3 regions of the Saccharothrix camelliae genome follow, and region 3 is predicted to be linked to each of the others. Evidence: riboswitches for the same ligand, from Rfam matches in the RefSeq annotation. Region 3 holds a riboswitch; each other region holds the start of a gene.
The links. A riboswitch is a leader RNA that binds a small molecule or an ion and turns the genes downstream of it on or off. The one in region 3 is predicted to bind glycine.
Positions count from the first base shown of each region.

Region 1: it holds a riboswitch for glycine, as region 3 does, so the genes downstream of both, gcvH (glycine cleavage system protein GcvH) here and gcvP (aminomethyl-transferring glycine dehydrogenase) in region 3, are expected to answer to the same signal.
Region 2: it holds a riboswitch for glycine, as region 3 does, so the genes downstream of both, gcvT (glycine cleavage system aminomethyltransferase GcvT) here and gcvP (aminomethyl-transferring glycine dehydrogenase) in region 3, are expected to answer to the same signal.

Region 1 covers NZ_CP160453.1:2,441,969-2,452,010, reverse strand. Annotated here, with positions in the region: gene AB0F89_RS12020 (hypothetical protein) at 1-670, shown strand, start outside; gene AB0F89_RS12015 (transcriptional regulator) at 663-977, shown strand; gene AB0F89_RS12010 (glutathione peroxidase) at 974-1,459, shown strand; gene AB0F89_RS12005 (L-serine ammonia-lyase) at 1,498-2,862, opposite strand; gene gcvH (glycine cleavage system protein GcvH) at 2,867-3,247, opposite strand; glycine riboswitch at 3,365-3,460, opposite strand; gene ald (alanine dehydrogenase) at 3,654-4,760, shown strand; gene AB0F89_RS11990 (hypothetical protein) at 5,105-5,287, shown strand; gene AB0F89_RS11985 (hypothetical protein) at 5,294-5,668, shown strand; gene AB0F89_RS11980 (ABC transporter ATP-binding protein) at 5,717-6,850, shown strand; gene AB0F89_RS11975 (hypothetical protein) at 6,850-7,722, shown strand; gene AB0F89_RS11970 (ABC transporter ATP-binding protein) at 7,826-10,042, shown strand, end outside.
Region 2 covers NZ_CP160453.1:3,280,963-3,291,004, forward strand. Annotated here, with positions in the region: gene AB0F89_RS16145 (acyl-CoA dehydrogenase family protein) at 1-736, shown strand, start outside; gene AB0F89_RS16150 (CaiB/BaiF CoA transferase family protein) at 736-1,860, shown strand; gene AB0F89_RS16155 (hypothetical protein) at 2,265-2,426, shown strand; gene AB0F89_RS16160 (helix-turn-helix transcriptional regulator) at 2,618-3,106, shown strand; gene AB0F89_RS16165 (hypothetical protein) at 3,215-3,634, shown strand; gene AB0F89_RS16170 (DUF3817 domain-containing protein) at 3,631-3,933, shown strand; glycine riboswitch at 3,998-4,086, shown strand; glycine riboswitch at 4,087-4,185, shown strand; gene gcvT (glycine cleavage system aminomethyltransferase GcvT) at 4,308-5,411, shown strand; gene glyA (serine hydroxymethyltransferase) at 5,427-6,692, shown strand; gene AB0F89_RS16185 (malonic semialdehyde reductase) at 6,772-7,377, shown strand; gene AB0F89_RS16190 (hypothetical protein) at 7,448-8,098, opposite strand; gene AB0F89_RS16195 (prolyl oligopeptidase family serine peptidase) at 8,214-10,042, shown strand, end outside.
Region 3 covers NZ_CP160453.1:3,525,449-3,535,490, forward strand. Annotated here, with positions in the region: gene AB0F89_RS17310 (hypothetical protein) at 186-428, shown strand; gene AB0F89_RS17315 (CDP-alcohol phosphatidyltransferase family protein) at 498-1,085, shown strand; gene gcvH (glycine cleavage system protein GcvH) at 1,144-1,527, shown strand; gene garA (glycogen accumulation regulator GarA) at 1,641-2,102, shown strand; gene AB0F89_RS17330 (MerR family transcriptional regulator) at 2,117-2,812, shown strand; gene AB0F89_RS17335 (bifunctional nuclease family protein) at 2,957-3,430, shown strand; gene AB0F89_RS17340 (MerR family transcriptional regulator) at 3,859-4,425, shown strand; glycine riboswitch at 4,522-4,612, shown strand; gene gcvP (aminomethyl-transferring glycine dehydrogenase) at 4,765-7,653, shown strand; gene AB0F89_RS17350 (hypothetical protein) at 8,258-8,683, opposite strand; gene AB0F89_RS17355 (hypothetical protein) at 8,779-9,588, opposite strand; gene AB0F89_RS17360 (hypothetical protein) at 9,778-10,042, opposite strand, start outside.

The DNA.
Region 1 (10,042 bases), 1.1 Mb from region 3:
GCTGTTCTTCGGGATCGCGTCGTTCCTGGCGGTGCCGCTGCACGAGCCCGCCGCCGGGTCGCCCGAGCCGGGCGCGTGGTCGCCGCTGACGGTGCTCGGCGCGCTGCCCGACGTGCGGCACCCGGTGCTGCTCGGCCTGTACTGGCTGGTGGTGCTGGTGACCGGTGGCCTGGCGACCGTGTGGTGGTACCGCAGGCGCGGCGCGCGGGTCGGCATCGAGACGTCCACCAGGGGTTACCTCGGGGCGTTGGCGATCGGCCTGAGCGGGCCCGTGGTCGGTTTGGCGCTGGCCCACCTGCCGTTCCGCTTCCAGTCGGGCACGGGCGTCGGGCTGATCGTGCTCGCCGCGGCCACCGTGCTGTGGCACTGGAAGGCGCCCCGCCTGCCGACGGCGGCCGCGGCGGTGCTCGGCACGGCCGTGCTGCAGCAGGACCAGCCGGCGATCGGGCAGTTCATCGCGATCGGCCTCGGCCTGGTGGTGCTGGCGGCGTTGGAGCGCAGCACCCGGTTCACCACGACCACCGCGGCCTACCTGGTCGTGCTCTGCGCGTCCGCCACGATCACGCCGCTGACCGTCGCGCACCCGACCACGTGGTCGACGGCCGCCGTGGTCGTGCTGCCCGGCCTGGCCCTCGTCGTCGGCGGCCTGGTGGGCCTGCGGCGTGGCTGAGCACCCGACCGCGTCGCTGGACGACGTGGTGCACCAGAAGCACCGGCTGGGCATCCTGACCGTCGCGGCGGAGGCGAAGCGGGTCGAGTTCGGCTACCTGCGGTCCACCCTGGAGCTGACGGCGGGCAACCTGTCGCGGCACATCGCGGTGCTGGAGCGGGCCGGGCTGGTGGCCGTGGAGAAGGGCTACGACGGCAGGCGGCCCCGGACGTGGGTCGGCGTGACGGCGGCGGGCCGGGCCGCCCTGGCCGCCGAGATGGTGGCGCTGCGGGCGCTGGTCGAGCGGCACGTAGCCTCGCGGGCATGAGCATCCACGACATCCCGCTGCACACCCTGGACGGCGAGCCGTCGAGCCTGGGCGCGTTGGCGGGCAAGGCGTTGCTGGTGGTGAACGTCGCTTCCAAGTGCGGGCTGACGCCGCAGTACCAGGGCTTGGAGCGGTTGCAGGAGCGGTACGCCGAGCAGGGGTTCTCGGTGGTCGGGTTCCCGTGCAACCAGTTCGCCGGCCAGGAGCCGGGCACGGCGGAGGAGATCGCCGAGTTCTGCTCGACCACCTACGGCGTCACGTTCCCGCTGTTCGAGAAGATCGAGGTCAACGGCCCGTCCCGGCACCCGGTGTACGCGGAGCTGACCGCGTTCGCCGACAACGACGGCGCGGCGGGCGACGTGCAGTGGAACTTCGAGAAGTTCCTGCTCTCCCCCACCGGCGACGTCGTCGCCCGCTTCCGGCCGACCACCCAGCCGGAGGACGAGGCGGTCGTCAAGGCGATCGAGTCCGTCCTGCCGTGACCCGCGGGCCGGGGGCCGTCACCGACCCCCGGCCACGCTCAGCACTCGATGACGTTCACGGCCAGGCCGCCGCGTGCCGTCTCCTTGTACTTGACCTTCATGTCCTTGCCGGTCTCGCGCATGGTCTTGATGACCTTGTCCAGCGACACGAAGTGCGAGCCGTCGCCGCGCAACGCCATCCGCGCCGCCGTGATCGCCTTGATCGACGCCAGCGCGTTGCGCTCGATGCACGGGATCTGCACCAGTCCGCCGATCGGGTCGCACGTCAGCCCGAGGTTGTGCTCCATGGCGATCTCGGCCGCGTTCTCGACCTGCTCCGGCGTGCCGCCGAGCACTTCGGCCAGCCCGCCGGCCGCCATCGAGCACGCCGAGCCGACCTCGCCCTGGCACCCGACCTCGGCGCCGGAGATGGACGCGTTCTCCTTGAACAGCACGCCGACCGCGCCCGCCGTCAGCAGGAACCGCACCACCCCGTCGTCGGACGCGCCGGGCACGAACCGCGTGTAGTAGTGCAGCACCGCGGGCACGATGCCGGCCGCGCCGTTGGTCGGCGCGGTCACCACCCGGCCGCCGGCCGCGTTCTCCTCGTTCACCGCCAGCGCGAACAACGTCACCCAGTCCATCACCCGCAGCGGGTCGGTGGCGTAGTGCTCGGCGGTCATCCGCTGCCGCATCTCCGCCGCCCGCCGCCGGACCTTCAGCCCGCCCGGCAGCACGCCGTCGATCGTGCAGCCGCGCTCGACGCACTCCTGCATGACCGCCCAGATGTGCAGCAGGCCGGAGCGCACCGACGCCTCGTCCCGCCACGACAGCTCGTTGGCCAGCATCACCTCGCTGATCGACAGCCCGGTCTCCCGGCACCGCGCCAGCAGCTCGTCCCCGGTGCGGAACGGGTGGGCGAGCGGGGTCTCGTCGGCTTTGATCCGGTCGGCCCCGGTGGCCGTCTCGTCCACCACGAACCCGCCGCCGACCGAGTAGTACACCGCCGAGTCGACCTCGGTGTCACCCGAGTGGGCGGTGAAGCTCATGCCGTTGGGGTGCAGCGGCAACGACTTGCGCCGGTGCATCACCAGGTCGGGGTCCTCGGTGAACGCGATCTCCCGCTCACCGCCGAGCCGCAGCCGCCCGGTGGCCCGGATCTCGGCCACCCGCCGGTCGGCCTCGGCCGGGTCGACCTCCTCCGGCCGGTGGCCCTCCAGCCCGAGCAGCACCGCCTTCGGACTCCCGTGCCCGTGCCCGGTCGCGCCCAACGACCCGAACAGCTCCACGTGCACCCGGTCGACGGTCCCCAGCACCGGCCGCAGCCGGTCGACGAACATCACCGCCGCCCGCATCGGGCCGACGGTGTGCGAGCTGGACGGCCCGATGCCCACCGAGAACAGGTCGAACACGCTGATGGCCACGGCGTCAGTCCCCGGTCAGTTCCGCGTACTTCGCCGCGGTCAGCAGCCCGGTGGCGTCGGTCACCGCCACCTTGAACAGCCAACCCCGGCCGTACGGGTCGTTGTTGATCAATGACGGGTCGTTCACGGCCTCGTCGTTGACCGCCACCACCTCGCCGCTGACCGGCGCGTACAGGTCGCTGACCGACTTGGTCGACTCCAGCTCGCCGCACACGTCGCCGGACTTGACGACGGCGCCGACCTGGGGCAGCTCGACGAACACGATGTCGCCGAGCGACCCGGCCGCGTAGGAGGTGATGCCGACCGCCACGGGGTCCTGGGTACCCGGCGCCCAGTCCACCCACTCGTGCTCGGGCGTGTACAGCAGGTTGTCCGGAAATGTCACGACAGCTCTCCTCAAGGCAAGGTCCGGATCCCCTGCTCTGTCCTGGGACCTGAGAGCTTCACCGCGGCGTCGCGGCTTGCACCGTGGGTGCGCGTCGAGCGCGCTTTCCAGAGTCGCCTCACCCGAGCGGTTCTCGCTGCCTGAGAGTGTGCGGGGGTGCTTGCTCCTTCGGCGCCCCGGCACGTTCACCGAGGTCTCTCCCGCGCGGGTTCCGGCGCTGTCGTCGCGCCGCGGCCGATGTTCAGTTGGTTGGACGCACGCTAGGTGCCACACCAACGGGTGTCAACGCGACCACCGGCTTGTGCGATCGGCACAACCCGACCCCGGCCCGTTGGTGCCCGCCGCACGATGACACCGAAATCGCGTTACCGGACCTTGGGTGTAACACCGGCCGAAGGAGCCCACCGTGCGGATCGCCGTCCCCCGCGAGATCAAGAACCACGAGTACCGCGTCGCGCTGACACCGGCGGGCGCCCACGAGCTGGCGCAGCGCGGTCACGACGTGGTCGTCGAGACCGGCGCGGGCCTCGGTTCGGCGATCACCGACGAGGAGTACCTGGCCGCCGGCGCGAAGGTCCTGGCCACCGCGGACGACGTGTGGGCCGAGGGCGACCTGGTGCTCAAGGTCAAGGAGCCGATCGCCGAGGAGTACCCGCGGCTGCGCAAGGGGCAGGTCCTGTTCACCTACCTGCACCTGGCGGCCGACCAGCCGCTGACGCGGGCGCTGCTGGACTCCGGGACCACCGCCATCGCCTACGAGACCGTGCAGACGTCGAACGGCGCGCTGCCGCTGCTGGCCCCGATGTCCGAGGTCGCGGGCCGGCTGGCGCCGCAGGTGGGCGCGTTCGCGCTGATGAAGCCCTCCGGCGGGCGCGGCGTGCTGCCCGGCGGCGTGCCCGGCGTGCACCCGGCGCGGGTGGTCGTCATCGGCGGCGGCGTGGCGGGCCTGAACGCGGCGGCGATCGCCGTCGGCATGGGCGCGGACGTGCAGATCCTGGACACCAACGTGGACCGGCTGCGCCACATCGACGCCCTCTACCAGGGCCGCCTGCGCACGGTGACGTCCAACCGCTACTCGGTCGAGCAGGCCGTCCGCGAGGCCGACCTGGTCATCGGCGCGGTGCTGGTGCCCGGCGCGAAGGCGCCGAAGCTGGTGAGCAACGAGCTGGTGGCCGACATGAAGCCCGGCGCGGTGCTGGTGGACATCGCGATCGACCAGGGGGGCTGCTTCGCCGACTCGCGGCCGACCACGCACGCCGACCCGACGTACCAGGTGCACGACGCGGTCTTCTACTGCGTCGCCAACATGCCCGGCGCGGTGCCGCGCACGTCGACCTACGCGCTGACCAACGTGACGCTGCCGCACGCCGTGGCGCTGGCCGACCGGGGCTGGGAGGCGGCGCTGCGGTCGGACCCGGCGCTGGCGCTCGGCCTGAACGCGCACGACGGCCTGCTGACCAACCTGCCGGTCGCGCAGGCGCACGGGCTGGCCCACACGCCCCTGGAGCTCTGAGCGCCGGAACCGCGAAGGGCCCCGCTCACCAGGTGTGAGCGGGGCCCTTCGGCGTTGAGACGGCCCGCTCAACCAGCCTGGGGGTCACTGGGAGCGGGCCGCGTCACCAATCCTAGCCGGGATCGGGGGTCCGTGCCCAGCGGGCCCACCGAACCGGGGCGCATTTCGCCCCCCGGTGGCCAACGGACCGTGCGCGACCTCAAGCAAACGAGTGAATTCGGGGCGTAACGGGTAAGTCACGACGCCCTCACGGCCGATGCACAGGGCGGGAACCCCGCAGCTACGCAGCGGGGTCGTCCGCCCGCGTGGCGCGCTCGCCGCGCCACTCCCCGATCGGAGCGCAGATGGCTGAACCCGAGGGTTGGATCGACTGCCACGACCCGTTCGGACGAGACCGGTCGATGACCGTGCTCGTCGAGGACGACCGAGTTCTCCTGGTCGCACCGCCCGGCGAGTCCGCTGTGATGTCCGTCACGCAGACCCGTCGGCTGCACCGCCTGCTCGACCAAGTCGCCGACAGGATGTGAGCCGGCGTGGACGAGGCACTGCGGGCCGCCGTGCTGCGCCGGCTGGCGCTGCTGGACGAGGCCGCGGAGCGCGGTGAGGCGGACGCCCTCGTGCCGCTCGCGCGGTCCGAGATCCACCGCCTGGCCGACGGTTGGCGGCTGCTGCTGACCCTGCACCAACCGGACCCGGACGGCCGCTGCGGCGCCTGCCCGGGCATCCTGCGGCACAAGAAGTGGCCGTGCCAGGTGTGGACGATGGCCCACCAGCACCTCATCGGCGAGGGCGTGCCGCACCGCGAGCGCCGCCGCCCGCTGCGACCGCTGCGCCGCGCGGCCGACACCGAGACGACCACCGAGATACCGAGAGTGGCGTCGAAACCGCGACACGCACTACCCGAGTGAACCTCCTAGGGCAGGATGACGCCCGGTAGGAGTACTCGGGAGGGACGCGTGCACGACGGCACTGGCCGCATCGTGGTGCAGAACTTGACCAAGCAGTTCGGTCCGGTCGCAGCGGTGCAGAATCTGAGCTTCACGGTGGAACCCGGTTCGGTGACCGGCTTCCTCGGCCCCAACGGGGCGGGCAAGACCACGACGCTGCGCATGCTGCTCGGCCTGGTGACCCCGACCGCGGGCATCGGGCTGATCAACGGCAGGCCGTTCGACCAGCTCGGCAACCCGGCCCGGGTCGTCGGCGCGGTGCTGGAGGCGCAGGGCTTCCACCCCAAGCGCACGGCCCGCAACCACCTGCGGGTCTACGCCGCCGCGATCGGCATGCCCGACTCGCGCGCGGAGCAGGTGCTCCAGCTCGTCGGCCTCGGCGCGGCGGGCGACCGCCGGGCGGGCGGCTTCTCGCTGGGCATGAAGCAGCGGCTGGCCCTGGCCACCGCGCTGATCGGCGACCCGCAGATCCTGGTGCTCGACGAGCCGGCCAACGGGCTGGACCCGGAGGGCATCGCGTGGCTGCGGACGTTCCTGCAGTCCTACGCGCGCAGCGGGCGGACCGTGCTGATCTCCAGCCACCTGCTGGCCGAGGTCGAGCAGACGGTGGACCAGGTGGTCATCATCAGCCGCGGGCAGACCATGTACTACGGGCCGCTGGACCACCTGCGCGCCCAGCAGCAGGGCCGGGTGCTCGTGCAGCCGTCCGACGTCGGCGCGCTGGTCACGGCGCTGCGCGAGGACGGGATCGCCGCGGTCGAGCAGCTGCCGGACGGCCGCATCGCGGTCACCGGCGTCGAGGCCAAGCAGGTCGCGGACACCGCGCTGAAGGCGGGCGTGTCGATCTACGGCATCCAGGAGGAGAAGGCCGACCTGGAGCGGCTGTTCTTCCAGCTCACCAACGGCCAGTACGCGGCGCCGGGCCTGGGCCAGCAGCAGTACCAGCAACCACCGCCCGGTTACCAGCAGCAGTACCAGCAGCCCCCGCAGGGCTATCAGCAGCAGCAGTACCAGCAGGGCTACCAACAGCAGTACCAACAGCCCCCTCAGGGCTACCAACCACCACCGCCGGGACACCAGCCGCCGCCGCAGGACAACCCGTACGGTCAGCACGGTCAGGGCGGCCTCGGGGGCGGTGCGTGATGGGCAACCTGATCAAGTCGGAGTTCCGCAAGACGACCACCACGGGCCTGTGGTGGGGCCTGATGATCCCGACCGTGCTGATCGCCCTGGGCTGGGCGCTCGGCACCGGCGCCATCGGCAAGGGCCTGATGGACCTGATCAACAGCTCGGAGGCCGAGGAGCTGACCGAACTGCTCGGCGTCGACCCGTCGCAGTGGCAGGTGGCGCTGTTCGGCATGGCGCGCAGCATCAACGTGGCCACGATCTTCCCGATGATCTTCGGCGGCCTGGCGGTCGCGAACGAGATCAACCGCAAGACGATCACCACCACGTTCCTCACCGCGCCGAACAGGGTCGCCGCGATGACCGCGAAGATGGTCGTCTACATCGCCTGGGGCGCGATCTACGGCCTCGCGATCGTGGCCGCGGTGAGCATCGGCACCGTGATCACCTCGGACTCCGGCGCGCTGCCGGACGCCACCGGGTGGCTGGCGCTGGCCGGTGTCGGCATCCTGTCGTCGATCCTGATGACGATGTTCGGCGTCGGCGTCGGAGCGCTGATGACCAGCGTCGTCGGCACCACCGTCGTGCTGCTGCTCTACATGCTGCTGGTGGAGAACGGCATCCAGCTGGTGCTGGCCTCGCAGGGCCTGCCGGAGATCATCGGCTTCCTGCCCAACGGCGCGGTGAACGGCCTGACCGGCTCGGTGGCGTCGTCGCTGTTCCTGTCGAACGCGGGCGTCGTGCCGGACGACCTGGTCGAGGTGATGCGGACCATCGCGGGCGCGCTCGGCGCGTTCGACTGGTGGTTGAGCGGCCTGGTGTTCCTGGTCTGGACGGCCCTGTTCTTCCTCGGCGGCTGGGCCGCGACCCAGCGCAAGGACATCACCTGATCCAGTGATCCAGCACTGCTGACGAGGCCGTCCCGAAGTCCGGGGCGGCCTTCGTCGCACCGGGGTTCGCGAAACTGTCGGCGCCGCGACCTATGTTGGACCCGTGACTCGTTCCGACGGCTGGATCCGCAGGCTCGCCTCCGCGTGCTGGCAGCACCGCTCCCTGGTGGTGTGGTCGGTGCTGGCCGCCGTCGTCGGCGTCGGCCTGCAGGCCGTCGGGCCCCTGCTGATCAAGGTCGCGGTGGACGACGCCGTGGCCGGCCGCACGGACCGGCTCGCGTGGCTGGCCGTCGTCCTGGTCGCCCTGGAGCTGCTGACCTTCGGCACCGCGTTCGTGCGCCGCTACCTGGGCGGCCGGCTGGCCGTCGACGTGCAGCACGACCTGCGCCAAGCCGTGTTCGGCGCCGTGCAGCGGCTGGACGGGCCCAAGCAGGACGCGCTGCGCACCGGCCAGGTCGTGTCCCGCTCGATCACCGACCTGCAACTGGTCAACAGCCTGCTGTCGATGACGCCGCTGGCCTTCGGCACGGTGGTGTTCGCGCTGGCGGCCCTGGTGGCGATGTTCTGGCTGTCACCGCTGCTGACCGTGATCGCGCTGGTGATCGTGCCCGCCGTCGGGGTGGTCGCGGCGCGCAGCAGGCTGACGCTGTTCCCGGCCACCTGGTCGGCGCAGCAGCGCGCGGCGGACGTGGCGCAGCACGTCGAGGAGACCGTCACCGGCGTGCGGGTGGTGAAGGGCTTCGGGCAGGAGGCGCGCGAGGTCGCCCGGCTGGAGTCGCGGGCCAGGCTGCTGTTCGCCGAGCGGATGCGCGCGGCCCGGCTGACCGCGCGCCCGTCGGCCACGTTGAACGCGCTGCCCTACCTGGGGCAGGTCGCGGTGCTCGCCCTCGGCGGGTGGATGGCGATGCGCGGCGAGGTCACGCTGGGCACGTTCCTGGCGTTCGCGACCTACGTGGCGACCCTGGTCGGCCCGTCCAGGCTGCTGGCGAGCCTGATGGTGACCGCCCAGCTGGCCCGCGCGGGCGTCGAGCGGGTGTACGAGCTGGTCGACTCCCAGCCGGACGTGGTGGACGGCGACCGCGACGTCCCGGCCGGTCCGGTGGCGGTCGAGCTGCGGGACGTGGTGTTCGGGTACGCGCGCAGCGAGCCGGTGCTGTCCGGGGTGTCGCTGCGGGTCGAGCCGGGCGAGACGCTGGCGGTCGTCGGCACGGCGGGTTCGGGCAAGTCGACGGTGTCGCTGCTGCTGCCCCGGTTCTACGACGTGCACGAGGGCTCGGTGTCGGTCGGCGGGGTCGACGTGCGGGAGCTGCGGCTGTCGTCGCTGCGGCGGACCGTGGGCACGGTGTTCGAGGAGGCTTTCCTGTTCTCCGACACCGTGCGGGCCAACATCGCCTACGGCCTGCCGGACGCGTCCGACGAGCAGGTGCGCGCGGCGGCGCGGGCGGCCGAGGCGCACGAGTTCATCGAGGCCCTGCCGAAGGGCTACGACACCGTCGTCGGCGAACGCGGCCTCACCCTCTCCGGCGGCCAGCGCCAACGGGTGGCGCTGGCCAGGGCGCTCCTCTCCGACCCCCGCGTCCTCGTCCTGGACGACGCCACGTCAGCCGTGGACAACGCCACCGAGGCCGCCATCCACCGCACGCTGGCCGCCGTCACCGCCGAGCGCACCACCGTCCTGATCGCGCACCGGCGGTCGTCGCTGTCCCTGGCCGACCGCATCGCCGTCCTGGACGCGGGCCGCGTGGTCGACATCGGCACCCACGCCGAACTGCACCGCCGCTGCCGCCTCTACCGCGACCTGCTCGCCGGGCCCGGCGAGGCGATCGAGCAGGTCGACCCGAGGGCCGACGCCCACCTGGAACCGGGCCCCGACGGCACCACCCCGGCCCTGTGGCCCGACTCCGACGACGACGAACTGGCCGTGCGGGCCGCGAACAGGACCCCCACCGGCAAGCTCTCCCGAGGTGGCGGCGGCACGTCCGCGCTGCTCGGCGGCACCCCGCCGACCCCGGACCTGATGGCCCGCGTGCACGCCCTCCCGCCGGCCGAGGACGAGCCGACCCTGGCGGGCGAGGATCCCCGCGCCCCCGACCCCGGCTTCCGCCTGCGCACCCTGCTCCGCCCGGTCCGCTGGGCGATGCTCGCCGTCGCCGGCGTGCTGCTGGTCGACACGGCCCTGGCCGTCGCCTCGCCCAACCTGGTCCGCCTGGGCGTCGACCAGGGCGTCGTCGGCGGCCGGGCGGGCTGGCTCTGGACGGCCGTGGCCATCAGCTTCGCCCTGGTCGTCGCGGGTTGGGCAGCCGCCGCGATCGGCGCCGTG
Region 2 (10,042 bases), 240 kb from region 3:
GAACATCAGGACGCGGGCGCTGCGCCGCGACGACGAGTACGTGCTGTCGGGCTCCAAGACCTTCATCACCAACGGCGCGCAGGCCGACCTGGTCGTCGTGGTCGCCAAGACCGACCCGGGCCAGGGCGCGGCGGGCATCTCGCTGCTCGTCGTGGAGACCGCCGGAGCGCCGGGCTTCCGCCGCGGCCGGGTGCTGGACAAGGTCGGGCTGAAGGGCCAGGACACCGCCGAGCTGTTCTTCGACGACGTGCGGGTGCCCGCGGCGAACCTGCTCGGCGCCACCGAGGGCCAGGGGTTCGTCCAGCTGATGCAGCAGCTGCCGCAGGAGCGGCTGATCATCGCGGTGGCGTCGGTGGCGGGCATCGAGGCGGCGGTGGACCTCACGCTGGCCTACGTCAAGGACCGCACGGCGTTCGGCCGGGAGCTGATCAAGTTCCAGAACACCCGGTTCAAGCTCGCCGAGTGCGCCACCGAGGCCCGCGTGACCAGGGCGTTCGTCGACGAGTGCGTGCGGGACCACCTCGAAGGCAAGCTGGACGTGCCCACGGCGGCGATGGCCAAGTGGTGGGCCACCGAGCGGCTGTGCCAGGTCGTGGACGAGTGCGTGCAGCTGTTCGGCGGCTACGGCTACATGACCGAGTACCCGATCGCGCGCGCGTGGGCGGACGCGCGCGTGCAGAAGATCTACGGCGGGACGAACGAGATCATGAAGGAAATCATCGCGAGGTCGCTCTAGTGGCCGGGCCGCTGGAGGGCCTGGAGGTGGTCGAGCTGGCCGGGCTCGCGCCCGGTCCGTTCGGCTGCATGGTGCTCGCCGACCTCGGCGCGTCGGTGACCAGGGTGGACCGGGTCGGCGGCGGCACGGAGGCGCCCCTGCTGGGTCGCGGCAGGCGCTCGATCGGCGTCGACCTGCGCCGACCCGAGGGCGCCGAGCTGGTGCTGCGGCTGGTCGCGGAGGCGGACGTGCTGGTCGAGGGCTTCCGACCGGGCGTGACCGAGCGGCTGGGCATCGGCCCGGCGCAGTGCCTGGCCCGCAACCCGCGGCTGGTCTACGGGCGGATGACCGGGTGGGGCCAGGACGGCCCGCTGGCCGACCGCGCCGGGCACGACATCAACTACATCGCGGTGGCGGGCGCGCTGGAGCCGATCGGCCGGGCGGGCGCGCCGCCGACCGTGCCGCTCAACGTCGTCGGCGACTTCGGCGGCGGCGGGCTGCTGCTGGCGCTCGGGGTGCTGGCGGCGCTGTACGAGCGGGAGCGGTCCGGGCGCGGCCAGGTGGTCGACGCGGCCATGGTCGACGGCGCGGCGCTGCTGACGACGTTCCTGCACGGCATGTCGTCGGCGGGCGCGTGGCCCGGCGGGCGCGGTGAGAACCTGCTGGACGGCGGCGCGCCGTTCTACGACGTGTACGAGGCGGCGGACGGCCGGTTCGTCAGCGTCGGCGCGCTGGAGGACAAGTTCTACGCCGACCTGCTGGCGGTGCTCGGGCTGGCCGACGCCGACCTGCCCGGCAGGCACGACCCGGCGAACTGGCCGGAGCTGCGGGCCCGCATCGGCGCGGCGGTGGCCACCCGGACCAGGGACGAGTGGGCCGCGCTGGCCGAGGGGACCGACGCCTGCCTCGCGCCCGTGCTGGCGCCCGGGGAGGCTCCGGGGCACCCGCACAACGCCCGGCGCGGCACGTTCGTCGAGGTGGGAGGGGTGGCGCAGCCCGCGCCCGCGCCGAGGTTCGACCGCACGCCCGCCGCGACGCCGGGCCCGCCGCCCGCGGCGGGGGAGCACACCGCCGAGGTGCTGACCGGGCTGGGGCTGGCCGAGGACGAGATCAACTCGTTGCGACGTTCGGGCGTGATCGGCTGAGCCGGCTGCCGGGCACCGGAAAAAGGACGTGAAAAATCACCTGAAGGGGTACCGGAAATAGGTGGCAGCCGCCATCGGCCTTTGTCACGCTGCGTGCGTGCCTCGGCGCAATCAGGTGATGGGCTGTGCAGAGGTGGTGGTGTCGCTGTACCTCGGTGTCCGTGCCAGGGGGGTGGGCGAGTGCCCGTACCTTGGTGATCGGCGGGACCACAGGTCCCCTTGATCGTCCGTTCGGGTGACCCTGAACAGGGCTGATGCATGTTTGCGTGGTCGTTCTTGCGGCCGGTCGGGCGATCACGGCGGGTCCGGCCGCCATCTTCCGGGTGAATGGGGGACCATGGCTCTCGACCTGACCGGAGCGGCGACCCGCCGCCCTGCCCAGTGACACGGACGGAGACCGATCAGTGAACGTCAAGAAGGTGGTGACGCTGGCGGCGGTCGCGCTGGTGCTGTTCCTCCTGATCACCCAGCCGAACGAGTCCGCGGGGGCGGTGAAGACCGCGCTCGGGTGGCTCCAGTCCGGCGCCGAGTCGATCATCACCTTCGTCCGCAGCCTGTTCGCCTAGGGCCCCCGTCGAAGTCCGCGCAATGCGGTCACGATCGGTGACTATGCGCCCCGAACGTTGCACCGTACGGGTGGAATGAGGGCTATAACGCCCTGGTAACAGGGTTTTGGACAAACAAGGGTCTAGCGGTTGTCGGTACCCGCTAATACGGTGCGTCGCATTGGCTGATCTTCGACCGATGAGGAGGCAGAATGGTCGAGGACTCCGGAGTCGACGAGCTGTTGCGGCAGTGGGCGGCTGAGCGCTCGGACGACGCCGAGCTGCAGGAGGTGAACCGGATCAAGGACGCGTGGCTCGCGGAAGCCCCGCCGTCCGCGCCGGGGATCCCGGTGCAGCGGGCGAACGGCGGACCTCGCGGGCTCGTGCAGGTCGAGTCCGCCGATCCGGCCTACGTGACGGCGATGAGGAAGCGGGCGCCCGAGGTGCCCGAGGTCCTGCTCGCCGCCGCCGCCAGCTACTGGCAGCTGGTCGGCGACCTGTCCGAGGCGGAGCTGTGGTGGGACGCGGGCATCAGCCCGCTGGACCAGCGCGCTCTGGACTACCGGGCGGCCGGGCTCACGCCCGCCGACCTCGGTCGGCGCCTCGGCCCGATGACGGTGCTCCAGCACCTGCGTCGGGGCAGCGCGGCGGCCTGGTGCGTGGCCAGGCTGCAGAGGCAACGCCGGGACGGCGTCGCCTAGGTCCGACGAGTCGGGCGGGCTCCTGAGGTCGGGGAGCCCTCGCCCGGAGGGGCGGGCTCCTGTGCGGGAGCCCCAGCCCTGGTGGACCGAGCAAGTACTCTTGAGCTCGTGCAAGGCTTCATCACCCCCAAGCGGCTGCTGATCGCGGCCGCCTGCCTGGCGTCGCTGGTCGTGTGCTGCGGCCTCGCCTACTGGCAGTGGGAGCGGTTCTCCCAGGCGGGCGGCACCTTCCAGAACCTCGGCTACGTCTTCCAGTGGCCGCTGTTCGGCCTCTTCCCGGCGTTCATGGTGTGGCGCATCGTCAAGCTGGACGCCCGCCGCAAGGCGGAGGACGCCGCCGCGGCCTCGGCCGGGCCCGCCGACGGGCCCGCCCCGGAGCCGGTGGTCGCGCCGTCGCGGCCGGTCGTTACCGTTGAGCCCATCAGAGCACCCGCGGTGGACGACGAGGACGAAGAGCTGGCGGCCTACAACCGCATGCTCGCCGAACTCCACGCGCGGACCACCGTTGAGGGGAAGGCAGGGCGATGAGCGGCGCGTTGACCAGGTTCCGGTTCATGGCTTACGTCGTCGGCTGCGGCCTGCTGCTGCTCGTCGTCGCGATGATCGCCAAGTACTCGGGCGGCAACGAGGGCATGATGCGGGTCGTCGGCCCGGTCCACGGCTTCCTCTACGCGGTCTACCTGGTGCTCACCGTCGACCTGGCGCTCAAGGCCCGCTGGTCGATCAAGGGCACCGTCCTGGTGCTGCTCGCCGGCACGATCCCGTTCGTGTCGTTCTACGCCGAGCGCAAGGTGGTCGAGAGCGTCCGGGCCGCCAAGGCCCTGTGACCCCCGGGTTGACCAGGGCCGTCCGGCACGCCTAGCGTCTGCGGCGACAACTGGACACGGCCGTCGATGTCGAGCGGGAGAGTCCCCGACCAGGGGCGCCGAAGGAGCAAATCCTCCCCGGAATCTCTCAGGCACAGCTACCGCCCGACGAAGGCAACTCTGGAAAGCAGGCGCGCCACCGCGCCTCGCCCACGGTGCAAGCCGCCCCTCGCGGGGTGGTGAAGCTCTCAGGCCCATGACAGAGGGGGAGGCTCACTCGACGAGGAGTCTCCGATGGACCGTGTCATCCTTTCGCTCGTGAATCCTTCGGACGTGCCCGCCCGCCGACCCGACCGGTCGGCCCTTCGGCATGTCCGCACCCAGGGAGGACCCGCCTGATGGATAGCCGCCGCACGCCCCTGCACGCCGAGCACGAGGCGCTGGGCGCCATGTTCACCGACTTCGCGGGCTGGCGGATGCCGCTGCGCTACGACAGCGAGCTGGCCGAGCACCACGCGGTGCGCACGTCGGCGGGCCTGTTCGACCTGACCCACATGGGCGAGATCCTGCTCACCGGCCCGGAGGCGGGCGCCGCGCTGGACCACGCCCTGGTCGGCCACGCGTCCGCGATCGGCGTCGGCCGCGCCCGCTACACGATGATCTGCGAGGCCGACGGCGGCGTGGTGGACGACCTGATCGTCTACCGCCTCGGCGACACCGAGTACCTGGTCGTCGCCAACGCCTCCAACGCCGCCGTCGTGCACGAGGCGCTGGTCGAGCGGGCCGGGGGCTTCGACGCGGTGGTCGAGGACAAGTCGACCGACTACGCGCTGCTCGCCGTGCAGGGCCCGAACGCCACCGCCATCCTGGCGGGCCTCACGCCGACCGACCTGGCCGGCGTGAAGTACTACGCGTCGTACCCGACCGAGGTGGCGGGCAGGCCCGTGCTGCTGGCCCGCACCGGCTACACCGGCGAGGACGGGTTCGAGCTGTTCACCGCCCCGGACGACGCCGCGCACGTGTGGCGGGCGCTGCTGGAGGCGGGCGCGCCGCACGACCTCAGGCCCGCCGGCCTCGGCTGCCGCGACACGCTGCGGCTGGAGGCGGGCATGCCGCTGTACGGCAACGAGCTGGGTCGCGAGCGCACGCCGTTCCACGCCAACCTCGGCCGGGTGGTCAAGCTCGACAAGCCGGGCGACTTCGTCGGCCGCGACGCCCTGGCCGCCGTCGCCGAACGGGGTGTCGACCAGGTGCTGGTCGGCCTGAAGACCACCTCCCGCCGCGCGCCCCGGCACGGCTACCCGGTGCTGGACGCGGCCGGCGAGCGGATCGGCGAGGTCACCAGCGGCGCGCTGTCGCCGACCCTGGGGTACTCGGTGGCGATGGCGTACGTGGCCGTCGGCAACACTGAGCCCGGCGCCGCGCTGTCGGTGGACGTCCGCGGCAAGCACGAGCCGGTCGAAGTCGTCGCGCTGCCCTTCTACAAGCGCAACAGCTAAGGGAGAGACCCACACATGTCCGAGCACTTCAACACCTCCCTCGCGGAGTTCGACCCGGAGGTCGCGGACGCCGTCGCCGCCGAGCTGCACCGGCAGCAGAGCACGCTGGAGATGATCGCCTCGGAGAACTTCACGCCGGTGTCGGTGCTCCAGGCGCAGGGGTCGGTGCTGACCAACAAGTACGCCGAGGGCTACCCGGGCCGCCGGTACTACGGCGGCTGCGAGAACGTCGACGTCATCGAGCGGCTGGCGATCGAGCGGGTCAAGGCGCTGTTCGGGGCCGGCTTCGCGAACGTGCAGCCGCACTCGGGCGCGCAGGCCAACGCGTGCGCGATGTTCGCCCTGCTGCAGCCGGGCGACACGATCCTGGGCCTGGACCTGGCGCACGGCGGCCACCTGACCCACGGCATGCGGATCAACTTCTCCGGCAAGCTCTACAACGTGGTGCCCTACCACGTGTCGGACGAGGACGGCCGGGTCGACATGGCCGAGGTCGAGCGGCTGGCGGCCGAGCACCGGCCCAAGCTCATCGTGGCGGGCTGGTCGGCGTACCCGCGGCAGCTGGACTTCGCCGAGTTCCGCCGGATCGCCGACTCGGTCGACGCGTACCTGATGGTGGACATGGCGCACTTCGCCGGCCTGGTGGCGGCGGGCCTGCACCCGAGCCCCGTGCCGCACGCGCACGTGGTGACGACGACCACCCACAAGACGCTCGGCGGCCCGCGCGGCGGGGTGATCCTCACCAACGAGGCCGACCTGGCGAAGAAGATCAACTCGGCGGTGTTCCCCGGCCAGCAGGGCGGTCCGCTGGAGCACGTGATCGCGGGCAAGGCGGTGGCGTTCAAGCACGCCGCGTCGCCCGAGTTCGCCGACCGGCAGCGGCGCACGGTCGAGGGCGCGAAGATCCTCGCCGACCGGTTGTCGCGGCCCGACGCCGCGGCGGCCGGTGTGAAGGTGCTCACCGGCGGCACGGACGTCCACCTGGTGCTGGTGGACCTGGTGGCGTCCGAACTGGACGGCAAGCAGGCCGAGGACCGGCTGCACGAGGTCGGGATCACGGTCAACCGCAACGCGGTGCCGAACGACCCGCGCCCGCCGATGGTGACCTCCGGCCTGCGCGTCGGCACGCCGGCGCTGGCCACTCGCGGGTTCGGCGCGGCGGACTTCGCCGAGGTGGCGGACGTCATCGCGGCGGCCTTGCAGCCCTCGCCGGACCTGGCGGAGCTGCGCGCGCGGGTCGAGGTGCTGGCGGCCAAGCACCCGCTGTACCCGACGCTGTGAACGTCGCCACGAAATAGTTGGGGTTTGCTGGAGGTTGTCCCGTGCGCGACCCGCGCACGGGACAACCGGGAGAAGAACCATGACCACCACGCTCGACGCCTTGGCGCTGCCGCGCGAAGCACAGGACCTGCTGTTCCGCGAGGCGCGCACGGCGAACGCGTTCACCGGCGAACCGGTGACCGACGACCAGCTCCGCGCGATCCACGACCTGGTGAAGCACGGACCCACCGCGATGAACAGCCAGCCGCTGCGCGTGCTGTTCATCCGCGGCGAGGAGGCCAAGGCCCGCCTCGCGCCGCACATGGCGGAGGGCAACCGGGCCAAGACGCTGGCCGCGCCGGTGACCGCGGTGCTGACCGCCGACACCGACTTCCACGAGCACCTGGGCCGGACGTTCCCGCACTTCGCCGGCGCGAAGGCGGCGTTCGCCGACGACGCCAAGCGGACCGAGGCGGCGAGGACGAGCGCCCTGCTCCAGGTCGGCTACTTCATCGTCGGCGTTCGCGCGGCCGGCCTCGCCGCCGGCCCGATGAGCGGGTTCGACGCCGAGGGCGTGCGCCGCGAGTTCTTCGCCGACACCGCCCAACTGCCGCTGGTGATCGTCAACATCGGCTACCCGGACCACTCCGGCACCCACCCGCGCAACCCGCGGCTGGACTTCGCCGAGGCCGTGCGCGTGCTCTGACGGCCCGCTGCGCGACGGCCGAATCCCCCGGCCAACCCCGGGCCGGGGGATCAGGGCGTTCCACAGTGGACTAGGCGGCCGGCGCGGTCACCCCCGGTGGCAGGCACTCGACGTTGCGCTTGCCGTCGGGCCGCACCACGAACCAGGTGCCGCCGACGCCCTGACCGCGCCACTTGCCGGGCGCCTCGTCCTTCGCGTAGGTGTAGAGCGGCCAGCCGTCCAGGGTGACCTGCTCGGTGCCGTCGGCCCGCTTCACCGTCGAGACCAGCGCCGGGTCGACGCCCTGCAGTCGCGGCGCGCCGTCGGTCAGCACGGGCGGCCAGGTGACGGCGCACTGCCCCTCGCAGTTGGACTTCGCCGGATCCGGCGCGTCCTTGTCGAACCGGTACAGCGTGCGGCCGTCGCCGTCCTGCACCACCTCGCCCATCTTGTCCACGGTCTTGGCCACCAGCGTGACCTGCGGTCCGGACGGCGCCGGCGCGGCCTGACCCGCGGGCTCCTCGGCGGCGGGCTCCTCGACGGGCGCCGCCTCCTCGCTGGTCGGAGGGGCCAAGGGTTCCTGGACGTCGCCGTAGTCGCCCTGGGCCGCGGCGCCGACCTGCTCGGTCTGCGCGACCGTCCGGCCCTGCAGGCCGGTGGCGTTGGAAGTCCACATGACCAGCGCGAGCACGGCAGCCATGCCGCCCGCGACGGCGATGGCGATGCGGTTTCGTCGGATCACACTCACTCCTCCTTGGTCCGTCAATCGCTCCACCGACGACTACGGCCCGCGCACCGGAGCGGTTCAGCCCGGCGAACACGTGAACCGAGGACAGGGGCCCCCGTAGGGTGTCCGGGTGGGCAACGAGATCTCCTTCCCGCGCCAACACGCGCGCACCCAGCGGTTCACCCTCGGCGCACCCCGGACCTTCACCGTCGCGCCGGACGGCGCCAAGGTGTACTTCCTCCGCACCGCCACGGCCACGAGCCGGGCGAACGGCCTGTGGGCGTTCGACACCGCCACCCGGACCGAGTCGCTGCTGGCCGACCCGGCCACCCTGCTGACCGACCCCGAGGACCTGTCCCCGGAGGAGCGGGCCCGCCGCGAGCGGACCCGCGAGCAGGCGGCGGGCATCGTCGGCTACGCCACCGACGGCGCCGCGCGGCAGGCGGTCTTCGCGTTGTCCGGCAGGCTGTTCGTGGTCGAACTCGCCACCGGCGCGGTGCGGGAGCTGCCGGTCGCCGGCGCCGCGATCGACCCGCGGCTGGACCCGACCGGCCGCAAGGTCGGCTACGTGGCCGCCGGCGCGCTGCACGTGGTCGACCTGGAGACCGGCGCGGACCGCGTGGTCGCCGAACCGGACGGCCCGGACGTCACGTGGGGCCTGGCCGAGTTCATCGCGGCCGAGGAGATGGGCCGCTACCGCGGTCACTGGTTCTCGCCGGACGGCGAGCGCGTGCTCGCGGCCAGGGTGGACAACGCGCCGGTGCCGCGCTGGCACATCGCCGACCCGGCCAACCCCGGCACGCCCGCCGCCGAGATCGCGTACCCGGCCGCGGGCGAGGCGAACGCCGTGGTCGAGGTGGCCGTCTTCGGCGCCGGCCGCACCGACGTGACGTGGGACCGCGAGGCGTTCCCGTACCTCAACTCGGTGTCGTGGACCTCGCACGGCGAGCCGCTGCTGCAGGTCCAGTCGCGCGACCAGCGCCGGGTCCTGGTGCTCGCGGTGGACGTGGAGACCGGCGCCACCGAGGTGGTCGCCGACGACACCGACCCGCACTGGCTGGAAGTCGTGCCCGGCACGCCGCGCTGGACGCCGGGCGGCGAGCTGGTCCGGGTGCTGCCGGTCGACGGCGCGAACCGGCTCGTCGTCGGCGACCGGCCGTGGACGCCGGACGGCTTCCAGGTCCGCTCGGTGGTGGACGCGGCCGAGGACGGCGTCCTGGTCACCGCCTCCACCGACGACCCGACCACGACGCACGTGTTCCTGGTCACCGGTTCCGACGTCACCCGGCTGTCCACTGAGGACGGTGTGCACGGCGTGGCCCGCGGTGGCGGCGTCACGGTGCTGAGCCGGTCGTCGATGGACCACTTCGGCGCGCGGGTCACCGTGTCGACCGGCGGCGAGATCGGCACGTTCGCCGAGACGCCCGTGCTGACGCCCGAGGTGCGGCTGCTGACCGTCGGCGAGCGCGACCTGCGGGCCGCGCTGCTGTTCCCGCGCGACCACGTGCCGGGGGCCAAGCTGCCCGTGCTGCTGGACCCGTACGGCGGTCCGCACGCGCAGCGCGTGGTGTCGGCGCGCAACGCCTACCTGACGTCGCAGTGGTTGGCGGACCAGGGTTTCGCGGTGCTGGTGGTGGACGGCCGCGGCACGCCCGGCCGCGGTCCGGCGTGGGAGCGGGAGATCGCGTTCGACTTCGCGGGCGCGACCCTGGAGGACCAGGTGGACGCCCTGCACGCGGTCGCGGCGGGGGAGCCCGACCTCGACCTGACCCGGGTCGGCATCCGCGGCTGGTCCTACGGCGGCTACCTGGCGGCGCTGGCCGTGCTGCGCCGGCCGGACGTGTTCCACGCGGGCATCGCGGGCGCGCCGGTCACCGACTGGCGGCTGTACGACACGCACTACACCGAGCGCTACCTCGGTCACCCGGCGGAGCGGCCGGAGGTGTACGACGCCAACTC
Region 3 (10,042 bases):
GGCGGGGCCGGTTACACCTCATGCGAAGCGTTCCGGCGGTCCGGCGCAACTCGGCCGGCCCAACCGCCCGCCGACCGGGACCGGGCACGAATGCGGAGGTGGTCCTCACCACAGTCCCGCACAATCCGGTGACGGGGATAACGCCACGAGAGCCGTGCGCGACAACCCTGGTGGAGGGATTTCACATGAGCACCACGACGGAAACCGAGTCAGAGCCCGCGAAGCCGAAGGCGGCGCGCGTCGGCACCAGCGGCGCGGCAACGCTGCCCACGGCCCCGTGCAGCGTGGTCTGGAGCAAGGGCCACGCCTACGTGCTCGAAGGTTTCCGGGCCCGGTGGGTCGGCGTCGACGACCGAGGTCGTCCGCAGGCGCTCACCGGCGCCGAACTGCAGAGCCGCGGCTGGAGCCGCACCCGTTCGACCAACTGAGCCCGGCGCCCGGCCGGCTTCCGCGAGTCGGCCACCGGGGCGCGCCGGGCGGCCGGCTACAGTTCGGGCGTGCCGCGCGACCCAGCCGACCGGCTGCTGACCATCCCGAACGCGCTCAGCGTGTTGCGGCTGCTCGGCGTGCCCCTGTTCCTGTACCTGCTGCTCGGCCCGCGCGCCGACGGCTGGGCGCTGGTCGTGCTGGTCGCGGCGGGCCTGTCCGACTGGCTCGACGGCAAGATCGCCCGCTGGCTCGACCAGGCGAGCAAGCTCGGCGCGCTGCTCGACCCGGCCGCCGACCGCCTCTACATCCTGGCCACCCTGGTCGCGTTCGTCGTGCGCGGCATCGTGCCCTGGTGGGTGGCGGTGGTGCTGGTGGCCCGCGAGGCGGTCGTCGGGGTCTGCCTGCCCGTGCTGCGGGCCCGCGGCTACGGGCCGTTCGAGGTCAACTACCTGGGCAAGGCGGCCACGTTCAACCTGCTCTACGCGTTCCCCATGCTGCTGCTCGCCCAGGGCTCCTCGACCGCCGCCCAGATCGCTCGGCCGGTGGCCTACGCGTTCATGGTCTGGGGCGGGGCCCTGTACCTGTGGTCCGGAGTGCTGTACGTGTACCAGTTCACCCTGGCGATGCGCCGACGGCCGGGGGTCGCGCCCCGCTGAGCGGGACGTGGGAAGATCCGGTTGCGAAGATCCACCGTCATTGAAGGAGCACACCGCGGTGATTCCCGAGGAGCTCAAGTACACCGAGGAACATGAGTGGGTGCTGCGCACGGGTGAGGACACCGTGCGCGTGGGCATCACCGACTACGCCCAGGAACAGCTCGGCGACGTCGTGTTCGTCCAGCTCCCCGAACTCGGTGAGCAGGTCGCGGCCGGTCAGACGCTGGGCGAGGTGGAGTCGACCAAGAGCGTGTCGGACATCTACGCGCCGCTCGCCGGCGAGGTCGTCGCCCGCAACGACTCGCTGGACCAGCAGCCCGACCTGGTCAACTCGGACCCGTACGGCGAGGGGTGGATGGTGGAGCTCCGGCTGGAGGACCCCACCGCGGTGGACGACCTGCTGGACGCCGCCGCGTACCAGGAGCTGGCGGCCCAGGGGTGACGTCGATCTTCCGGCGGCTCTTCGGTCGGTGGGGGAGCCGCTCCTCGGACAAGGGTTCGGGCACGATAGGTTCTAGCGGTCTCGAGAGTTCCAGCAGCAGGAGGAGAGCTCAGGTGAGCACGAACGACGGGCCAGGCGTTCCGCCGGAGCAGTCCCCGGAGCGGACCTCCGTTTTCCGGGCCGACTTCCTCGCCGAGGTCGAGGGCGCCGAGGCGCCCGCCCAGGAGCCGGCCGTCGCGGGTGTCGACGCGCTGCCCGCCGGGTCGGCTCTGCTCGTGGTCAAGCGCGGCCCCAACGCGGGGTCGAGGTTCCTGCTGGACCGCGACACGACCAGCGCGGGGCGGCACCCCGACAGCGACATCTTCCTCGACGACGTGACGGTCTCCCGCCGCCACGCCGAGTTCCGCCGCGAGGGCGGCGAGTTCGTGGTGATCGACGTGGGCAGCCTCAACGGCACCTACGTCAACCGCGAGCCCGTCGACCAGGCGGTGCTGGCCAACGGCGACGAGGTGCAGATCGGCAAGTTCCGCCTGGTGTTCCTGACCGGTCCGGGCGCCGGGGGCCAGGGGGCCTGAGCGATGGGGCTCCGGTGACGGCGGCCGGGCGGCCACGCGGGGGGTCGAGCATCGGGGCGGTGCTGGCGCTGCTGCGACCCGACTTCCCCGACGTCACCATCTCCAAGATCAGGTTCCTGGAGTCCGAAGGGCTGGTCCGCCCGGCGCGCACGCCGTCGGGCTACCGGCAGTTCACGGCCGCGGACGTGGACCGCCTGCGCTACGTGCTGGCCGCGCAGCGGGACCGCTACCTGCCGCTGAAGGTCATCAAGGAGCAGTTGGACGCGGCCGACCAGGCCGCGTCGAAGGCGTTGCGCGCGGTCGACCCCACCCCGGCCGCCGGGCAGCGGGTCACCCGCGAGGACCTGCTGGCGCGGGCGGGCATCGAGCCGGGCGTGCTGGCGGACCTGGAGCAGAACGGCCTGGTGAAGGCCGGTGCGGGCGGGTTCTACGACCACGAGGCGGTGCAGATCGCGTCGACCGTGCGGGCGATGGTCGCGCACGGCCTGGAGGCGCGGCACCTGCGCCCGTTCCGGGCCGCGGCCGACCGCGAGGTCGGATTGGTGGAGCAGGTCGTCGGCGCGGCGCACCGGCACCGCGACCGGGCCGCGGTGGACGAGGTCGTGCGCGAGTTGGCGGCGCTCTCCGTGACGCTGCACTCACTGCTGGTGAAGGTGGGTTTGCGCGACGTCACGGGTGGAGTTGCGGGCACCCGCGTTTCGCCGAGGTGAACGCGTGTCCGCATCGTGATTCGATGAGGGCGGGCGGTTGCGCACAGAGCCCGCTTGGCGGGTAGCGTCGAAACCGTACGTGGGGGATCCTCGTGAGGTAGCGGGGACGCCAGAATTTCAGCGCGCTGAGGGAGGCGAGACCCGATGAGCGAGATGCGCGTCGTCGGCGTGCGGGTGGAACTGCCCGCGAACCAGCCGATCCTGCTGCTGCGCGAAACCGAGGGCGAGCGGTACCTGCCGATCTGGATCGGATCGGTCGAGGCCACGGCGATCGCGTTGGAGCAGCAGGGAGTCCGTCCTGCCCGGCCGTTGACCCACGACCTGTTGAAGGACGTCATCGGGGCGCTCGGCCGGCAGCTGGAGCAGGTGCGGATCACCGACCTGCAGGAGGGCACCTACTTCGCGGAGCTGGTGTTCGACGGCGACATCCGGGTCTCGGCGCGGCCGAGCGACTCGGTGGCGCTGGCGCTGCGGATCGGCGTGCCGATCCACGCGGAGGAGTCGGTGCTGGCCGAGGCGGGCCTGATCATCCCGGACGAGCAGGAGGACGAGGTCGAGAAGTTCCGCGAGTTCCTCGACTCGATCTCGCCGGAGGACTTCCGCGGCGCGGACACGTAGACCGCCCGCTCCGCACTTCGCACGACGCCTCGGTCCACGGGTTGCCGCTCGCGGACCGGGGCTTCGCCGTGCCCGCCTGCGAAGGGCCGGGACGTCGGCCGGCAAGCCGCGCACGGCCCCTCGCAAGTGTTGCGGTGAGTTGTGGATCAACCCCGCGTGCCACCCGCAGGTGTCACTCCTATGGGTTACACAACGTCAATGATGCTCCGCTAAACGATCACTAAACGTCACCCGAATGGCTTACGACGGGCGGCTCTCTCAACCTCAACCTCACGTTGAGGTCAGACACGCCCCGCGCGTCGCGTTGACCTGCCCCCTACCCGGTCTTACCGTCGAACTCAGGTGAATTGTCACGGTGTGGTTCCGCGACACCGGGGCGGCTTCACGTTGGTCGCCGGTCGTCGTGACCGGACCGAGGGGAGGCAGGCGTGGTCGAGGAAGCGCCCATCCGGGCCGGATCCGGCGAACAGGGTGAGCTGTTCCCGGACTCCTCGCTGCCGGACGAACTGGTCGGGTACCGCGGCCCCGCCGCGTGCCAGATCGCGGGCATCACCTACCGCCAGCTCGACTACTGGGCACGCACCGGGCTGGTCAACCCGACGATAAGGAGTGCCCACGGCTCAGGCAGCCAGCGGCTCTACTCGTTCAAGGACATCCTGGTCCTCAAGGTCGTCAAGCGGCTGCTGGACACCGGCGTCTCGTTGCAGAACATCCGGGTCGCGGTCGACCACCTGCGCCGCCGCGGCGTCCAGGACCTGGCCCGGATCACGCTGTTCAGCGACGGCACCACGGTCTACGAGTGCACCTCCCCGGAGGAGGTGGTCGACCTGCTGCAGGGCGGCCAAGGGGTGTTCGGCATCGCGGTCAGCGGCGCGATGCGCGAGATCAGCGGGACGATCCACGACTTCCCGGCGGAACGCGTGGACGGCGCCGAGATCGTGGAAGCGGCCGACGACGAGCTGTCCCGCCGCCGCCGCACCCGGGCCATCGGCTGACCCCCGCGCCCCCGGTCGCGGGTCGGCGGTGAGATCCACGTCGCGCGAGCGGTATGACGCGCACGTCCAGCGGGTACGCTCTCGCGCGTAGTCGCTTTATCCCGCGCGGGAGAGTCCGAGCCAGTCTCGGCGCCGAAGGAGCAAATCCTCCCCGGAACCTCTCAGGCGCAAGGACCGCGCGGGTGAGACGCCTCTGGAAAGCGGGTCGGGCAACCGACCCCGCCGACGGTGCAAGCCCGGGTCACGCCGGGTGAAGCTCTCAGGCGCCCGGCGCCGGGCAGAAGACAGAGGGGGAGGGCAACGGCAGAAGTCTGTCCGGAGCCCTGGAGGCCAGCACCGATGACGCAGGACCGCATCCCCCTCGCCGCGCTCGAACACGGCACCCCGTTCGCCGACCGGCACGTGGGCCCGCGGCCCGCGGAGCTGGCCCGCATCCTCGACGTCATCGGTGTCGGCTCGCTGGAGGAACTGGCGCAGCACGCCGTCCCGCCGTCGATCCGCGAGCGCGACCTGGTGCTGGACCTGCCGGAGCCCGCCACCGAGCCCGAGGCGCTGGCCGAGCTGCGCGCCCTCGCCGCCCGCAACCGGCCGATGACGCAGATGATCGGCCTCGGCTACTACGGCACCACCACCCCGCCGGTGATCCGCCGCAACGTGCTGGAGAGCCCCGCCTGGTACACCGCGTACACGCCGTACCAGCCGGAGATCTCCCAGGGCCGCCTCGAAGCGCTGCTGAACTTCCAGACCGTGGTCGGCGACCTGACCGGCCTGCCGCTGGCCAACGCCTCGATGCTGGACGAGTCCACCGCGGCCGCCGAGGCGATGACGCTGGTGCGCCGCGCCGGTCGGTCCAAGTCGGACAAGTTCGTCGTGGACGAGGACACGCTGCCGCAGACCCTCGCCGTCATCGAGACCCGCGCCGAGCCGCTGGGCATCGAGATCGTGACCGCCGACCTGTCGCAGGGCCTGGAAGGGCTCGGCCTGGGCGGCGACTTCTTCGGCGTGCTGCTGTCCTACCCCGGCGCGTCCGGCGTCGTCCGGGACCACGCGGGCCTCATCGAGGAGATCCACGGGGCCGGCGCCCAGGCCGTGGTCGCCGCCGACCTGCTGTCGTTGACGCTGCTGCGCCCGCCCGGCGAGATCGGCGCGGACGTCGTGGTCGGCACCACGCAGCGGTTCGGCGTGCCGATCGGGTTCGGCGGGCCGCACGCCGGTTACATGGCCGTGCGCCAGGGCCTGGAGCGGCAGCTGCCCGGCCGGCTGGTCGGCGTCTCGGTGGACGCGGACGGCTCGCTCGCCTACCGCCTCGCCCTGCAGACGCGCGAGCAGCACATCCGCCGGGAGAAGGCGACCAGCAACATCTGCACCGCGCAGGTGCTGCTCGCGGTGATCGCGTCGATGTACGCGGTCTACCACGGCCCGGAGGGCCTGAAGGCGATCGCGACCCGCGCCCACCGGATGGCCACCGTGCTGGCGGCCGGGCTGCTGGAGGGCGGCGTCGAGGTCGTGCACGGCGAGTTCTTCGACACCGTGCGCGCTCGCGTCGAGGGCCGTGCCGCCGCCGTCGTCGCCGCCGCGCGCGACCTGGGCGTGAACCTGTGGCAGGTCGACGCCGACGTGGTGTCGATCGCGTGCGACGAGACCACCACCCGCGAGCACCTGGAACTGGTGTGGGAGGCGTTCGGCGTGACCGTCTCCGACGTGGACGGGCTGGACGCCGACACCGCCGACGGCATCCCCGCCGACCTGCGCCGCACCAGCGACTACCTGACCCACCCGGTGTTCCACGCGCACCGCTCCGAGACCGCGCTGCTGCGCTACCTGCGGGCGTTGTCGGACAAGGACGTCGCGCTGGACCGCAGCATGATCCCGCTGGGCTCGTGCACGATGAAGCTGAACGCGACGGCCGAGATGGAGCCGATCACCTGGCCCGAGTTCGCCGACCTGCACCCGTTCTCGCCCGCGTCGGACGCCGAGGGGCTGCTGACGATCATCGGTGACCTGGAGCGGTGGCTGGCCGAGGTCACCGGGTACGACGCGGTGTCGCTGCAGCCGAACGCGGGCAGCCAGGGCGAGTTCGCCGGCCTGCTGGCGATCCGCGCCTACCACCGCGCCAACGGCGACGCGCACCGCGACGTGTGCCTGATCCCGTCCAGCGCGCACGGCACCAACGCGGCGTCCGCCGTGATGGCCGGGATGCGGGTCGTGGTCGTCAAGTGCGACGACCGGGGCAACGTGGACGTGGAGCACCTGCGCTCGACGATCGAGGCGCACCGCGACTCGCTCGCCGCGATCATGATCACCTACCCGTCGACGCACGGCGTGTACGAGGACACCGTGCGCGAGGTGTGCGGGTTGGTGCACGACGCGGGCGGCCAGGTGTACGTCGACGGCGCGAACCTGAACGCCTTGATCGGGCTCGCGCAGTACGGGAAGTTCGGGTCGGACGTGTCGCACCTGAACCTGCACAAGACGTTCTGCATCCCGCACGGCGGCGGCGGTCCGGGCGTCGGTCCGATCGGCGTCCGCTCCCACCTCGCGCCGTTCCTGCCGAACCACCCGCTGCAGCCGGCGGCCGGTCCGGCGACCGGTGTCGGCCCGATCAGCGGCGCGCCGTGGGGTTCGGCGTCGATCCTGCCGATCTCGTGGGCCTACGTGCGGATGATGGGCGCCGACGGCCTGCGGCGGGCGACGCTGACGGCGGTGGCGGCGGCGAACTACGTGGCGCGGCGGTTGGACGAGCACTTCCCGGTGCTGTACACCGGCGAGGGCGGTTTCGTGGCCCACGAGTGCATCCTCGACCTGCGGCCGATCACCAAGGCGACCGGCGTGACGGTGGACGACGTGGCGAAGCGGCTGGCCGACTACGGGCTGCACGCGCCGACCATGTCGTTCCCGGTGGCGGGCACGCTCATGGTGGAGCCGACGGAGAGCGAGGACCTGGCCGAGATCGACCGGTTCATCGACGCCATGATCGCGATCCGGCACGAGATCGACCGCGTCGGCTCGGGCGAGTGGCCGGCCGACGACAACCCGCTGCGCAACGCCCCCCACACGGCGGCCTCCATCGCGGCGGAGTGGAACCACCCGTACAGCCGCGAGGTGGCGGTGTTCCCGGCGGGCGTTTCGGCTCCGAAGGTCTGGCCCCCGGTGCGCCGCATCGACGGCGCCAAGGGCGACCGCAACCTGGTGTGCTCGTGCCCCCCGATCTCCGCTTACGGCGGCTGATCGAGCAGTTCGTCCGGGAGCCCCGGTCGCGAGTTCACGCTCGCGACCGGGGCTCCGGCGTTCGAGGTGCTTGCGTGCCTGCCTGCCGGCCAGGGGCATGCTTCCTCGGGGCTCGGGGCTCGGGGCTCGGGGCTCGGGGCTCGGGGCTCGGGGTGCGGGTACGAGGCGCAGGGTGCGGGCGGTGGGTGCGGGGCGGTGCCCGGTCGGTGCGTGCACACGGTGGCGGGCGCGGAGCACGGGGGCAGGGCGCAGGCGGTGGGCGTAGTCCGCAGGGTGCGGTGGTGGGCGCGGAGCGGGTGCGGGGTTGGCACGGTGCGGTGTGGTGCGGTGCGGTGCGGTGCGAAGGTAGGCAGTGAGTATGGAGCGGTGGGCTGGGAGTGGTCGGGACCGAGACTGGGTGCCTGGCCACCGTGGGCAGCCGAGAGTTGCGAGGCGTTCGAGGAAGGTTCGTGCGTCCTTGGGCGGCAGGGCGTGAGCGACGAGCATCGGGACCCGACTGCCGGGCACATCGCGGCCAAGGGGTGTCCGGGCGGATCTGAGCCGGCGACCCGCGCGCCACGGCCCCTTCGGGTGGTCGTGGCGGCCGTTGGCCGGGGTGGTCAGTTCAGCACGCCGGGGTGATGACGCGGCGGTAGGGAGGAGTGGCGTCGCTCATCTCCTCGGTCAGGCCGAAGCGTCGCAGGACGGCCAGGCTGCGGGTGTTCTCCCGGTGGACCACTGCGAAGACCCTCGCGGCACGGGGCGGTCTTCGGGTGCCGATGTCGGTCATCGCGGCGGACATCAGGACGTCCGACGCACGCGGGCCCGATTCGAAGCTCCGGCCCTGCCAGTGCAGGCTCAGGGCGACGACCTGGAGCTTCGTGGCCTCGATCCGTTGCCCTCCGGGCGCTAAGAGGGCCGCGTGCTCATGCGCCGCGACGCCTACCAGTTCGCCGGACGGCACGGTCAGCAGCAGAACGCGCGGATCGGCCTCTGCCGCGCGGGGATCGAGACCCCAGTCGAGCAGGTCCCGGCACACGAACCGCTCCACTTCCCGGTGCCACGCCTCGTCCCGGGCACACCGGAATTCCTCCAGGAGTCCCTTGTCGTCAGCGCACGCCGTCCTGACCTTCCATCTCTCTCCCCTCATTCGTGGATGACCACGGGCACCGGGGCGAACAACGGCGCCGGAGTGCCGGACAAGCGCTCGGCGTCCTCCTCGGTGATCGTGGTCGTGCGTGGGTCGGCGCGGTCGAACGGTGAGTACGGTTCCGCTGCCTCCGGCAGATCCAGGTCGACCGCCGGGACCACCTCGACCATTGCCTGGTCCCCTGTCAGCACGGTCCGCAGGACGACCGGGCCGCCGAGGAAGGCGCGGTGCGCGGCATCGAGCAGCGGACGGGGCAGGACGACATCCGGTGATCGGCCGAGCTGCTTGATCCACGCCACGTCACCGCGCAGCTCCGAGACGTGGCCGTGGTGGACCAGCAGTAGTGCCAGTTCCCGTTCAACCGGTGAACCCGAGTCGGCCCAGGCCGGTTGGACGTGCCCGGTGGCCTGCGCCGCCGCTCGGACGAGGCGGGTGTTCAACCCCGGCGGGAGATCACCCGCCACCGCGGCGCTCACCGCCTCGCGCGGCAGCTCCGCGAGGTGGTCGGCCAGGCGTCGGAAGACCTCGCCGCCCTCCAGTTCACGGGCCGCGCACGCCAGCTGCTCGGCCTGCTCGAAGTAGCCGAGCCTGGCGCACACGGCGGCCCGCACGTTGAGCCTGCTGAAGAACCGCACCTGACCCTGCAACCGCCCCGAGCCGCGTGGGCGCACGGCCAGGCCCTCGGTCGCGCAGTGGCGCCTGCGCAACGTCCGGTAGGGGGCCTCGCTGGTCGGAGCGGCGCCTGGCTGGAAGGCGCGCACGACCTTGTCCCGGCTGACGATGGGCCATTCGGCGAGGGTGGTCATGGGTTTCACGGTACGGCTTCAGAGGCGTCGAATCAACGTCTCGATCAGGTGATGTCGGGTGGCAGCAGGGGAGGCTGAGGTACGTGCGGTGGGCGCGGGTGGGGTGAGTAGCCGGTCGGCCCGCTCGACCGGCCCGCAGACGCGGAACGGGGCAGGCGCGCCCCGGGGAAGGGCGCGCCCGCCCGGTCATCAGTCGATCGTGGTGGCGCCGCTGTAGTTGCAGATGGAAGGCGCCATCACCTGCTGGGCGCTGCCCCAGCCGGCGCACTGGTACGAGGAGTGGCCGTACCAGTTGTGGCCGAACTCGTGCGCGGCCAGCAGGGCGTCGTCGTTCACGCCGCCCATGTAGAGCGCGATCCGCTGACCCGCGCCCCAGTTGCAGCCCACCACGCGACTGCCGCCGCCGCAGTCGGTGATGTAGCCGTTGCGGCACTCCACCGGGGTGCCGCTGGAG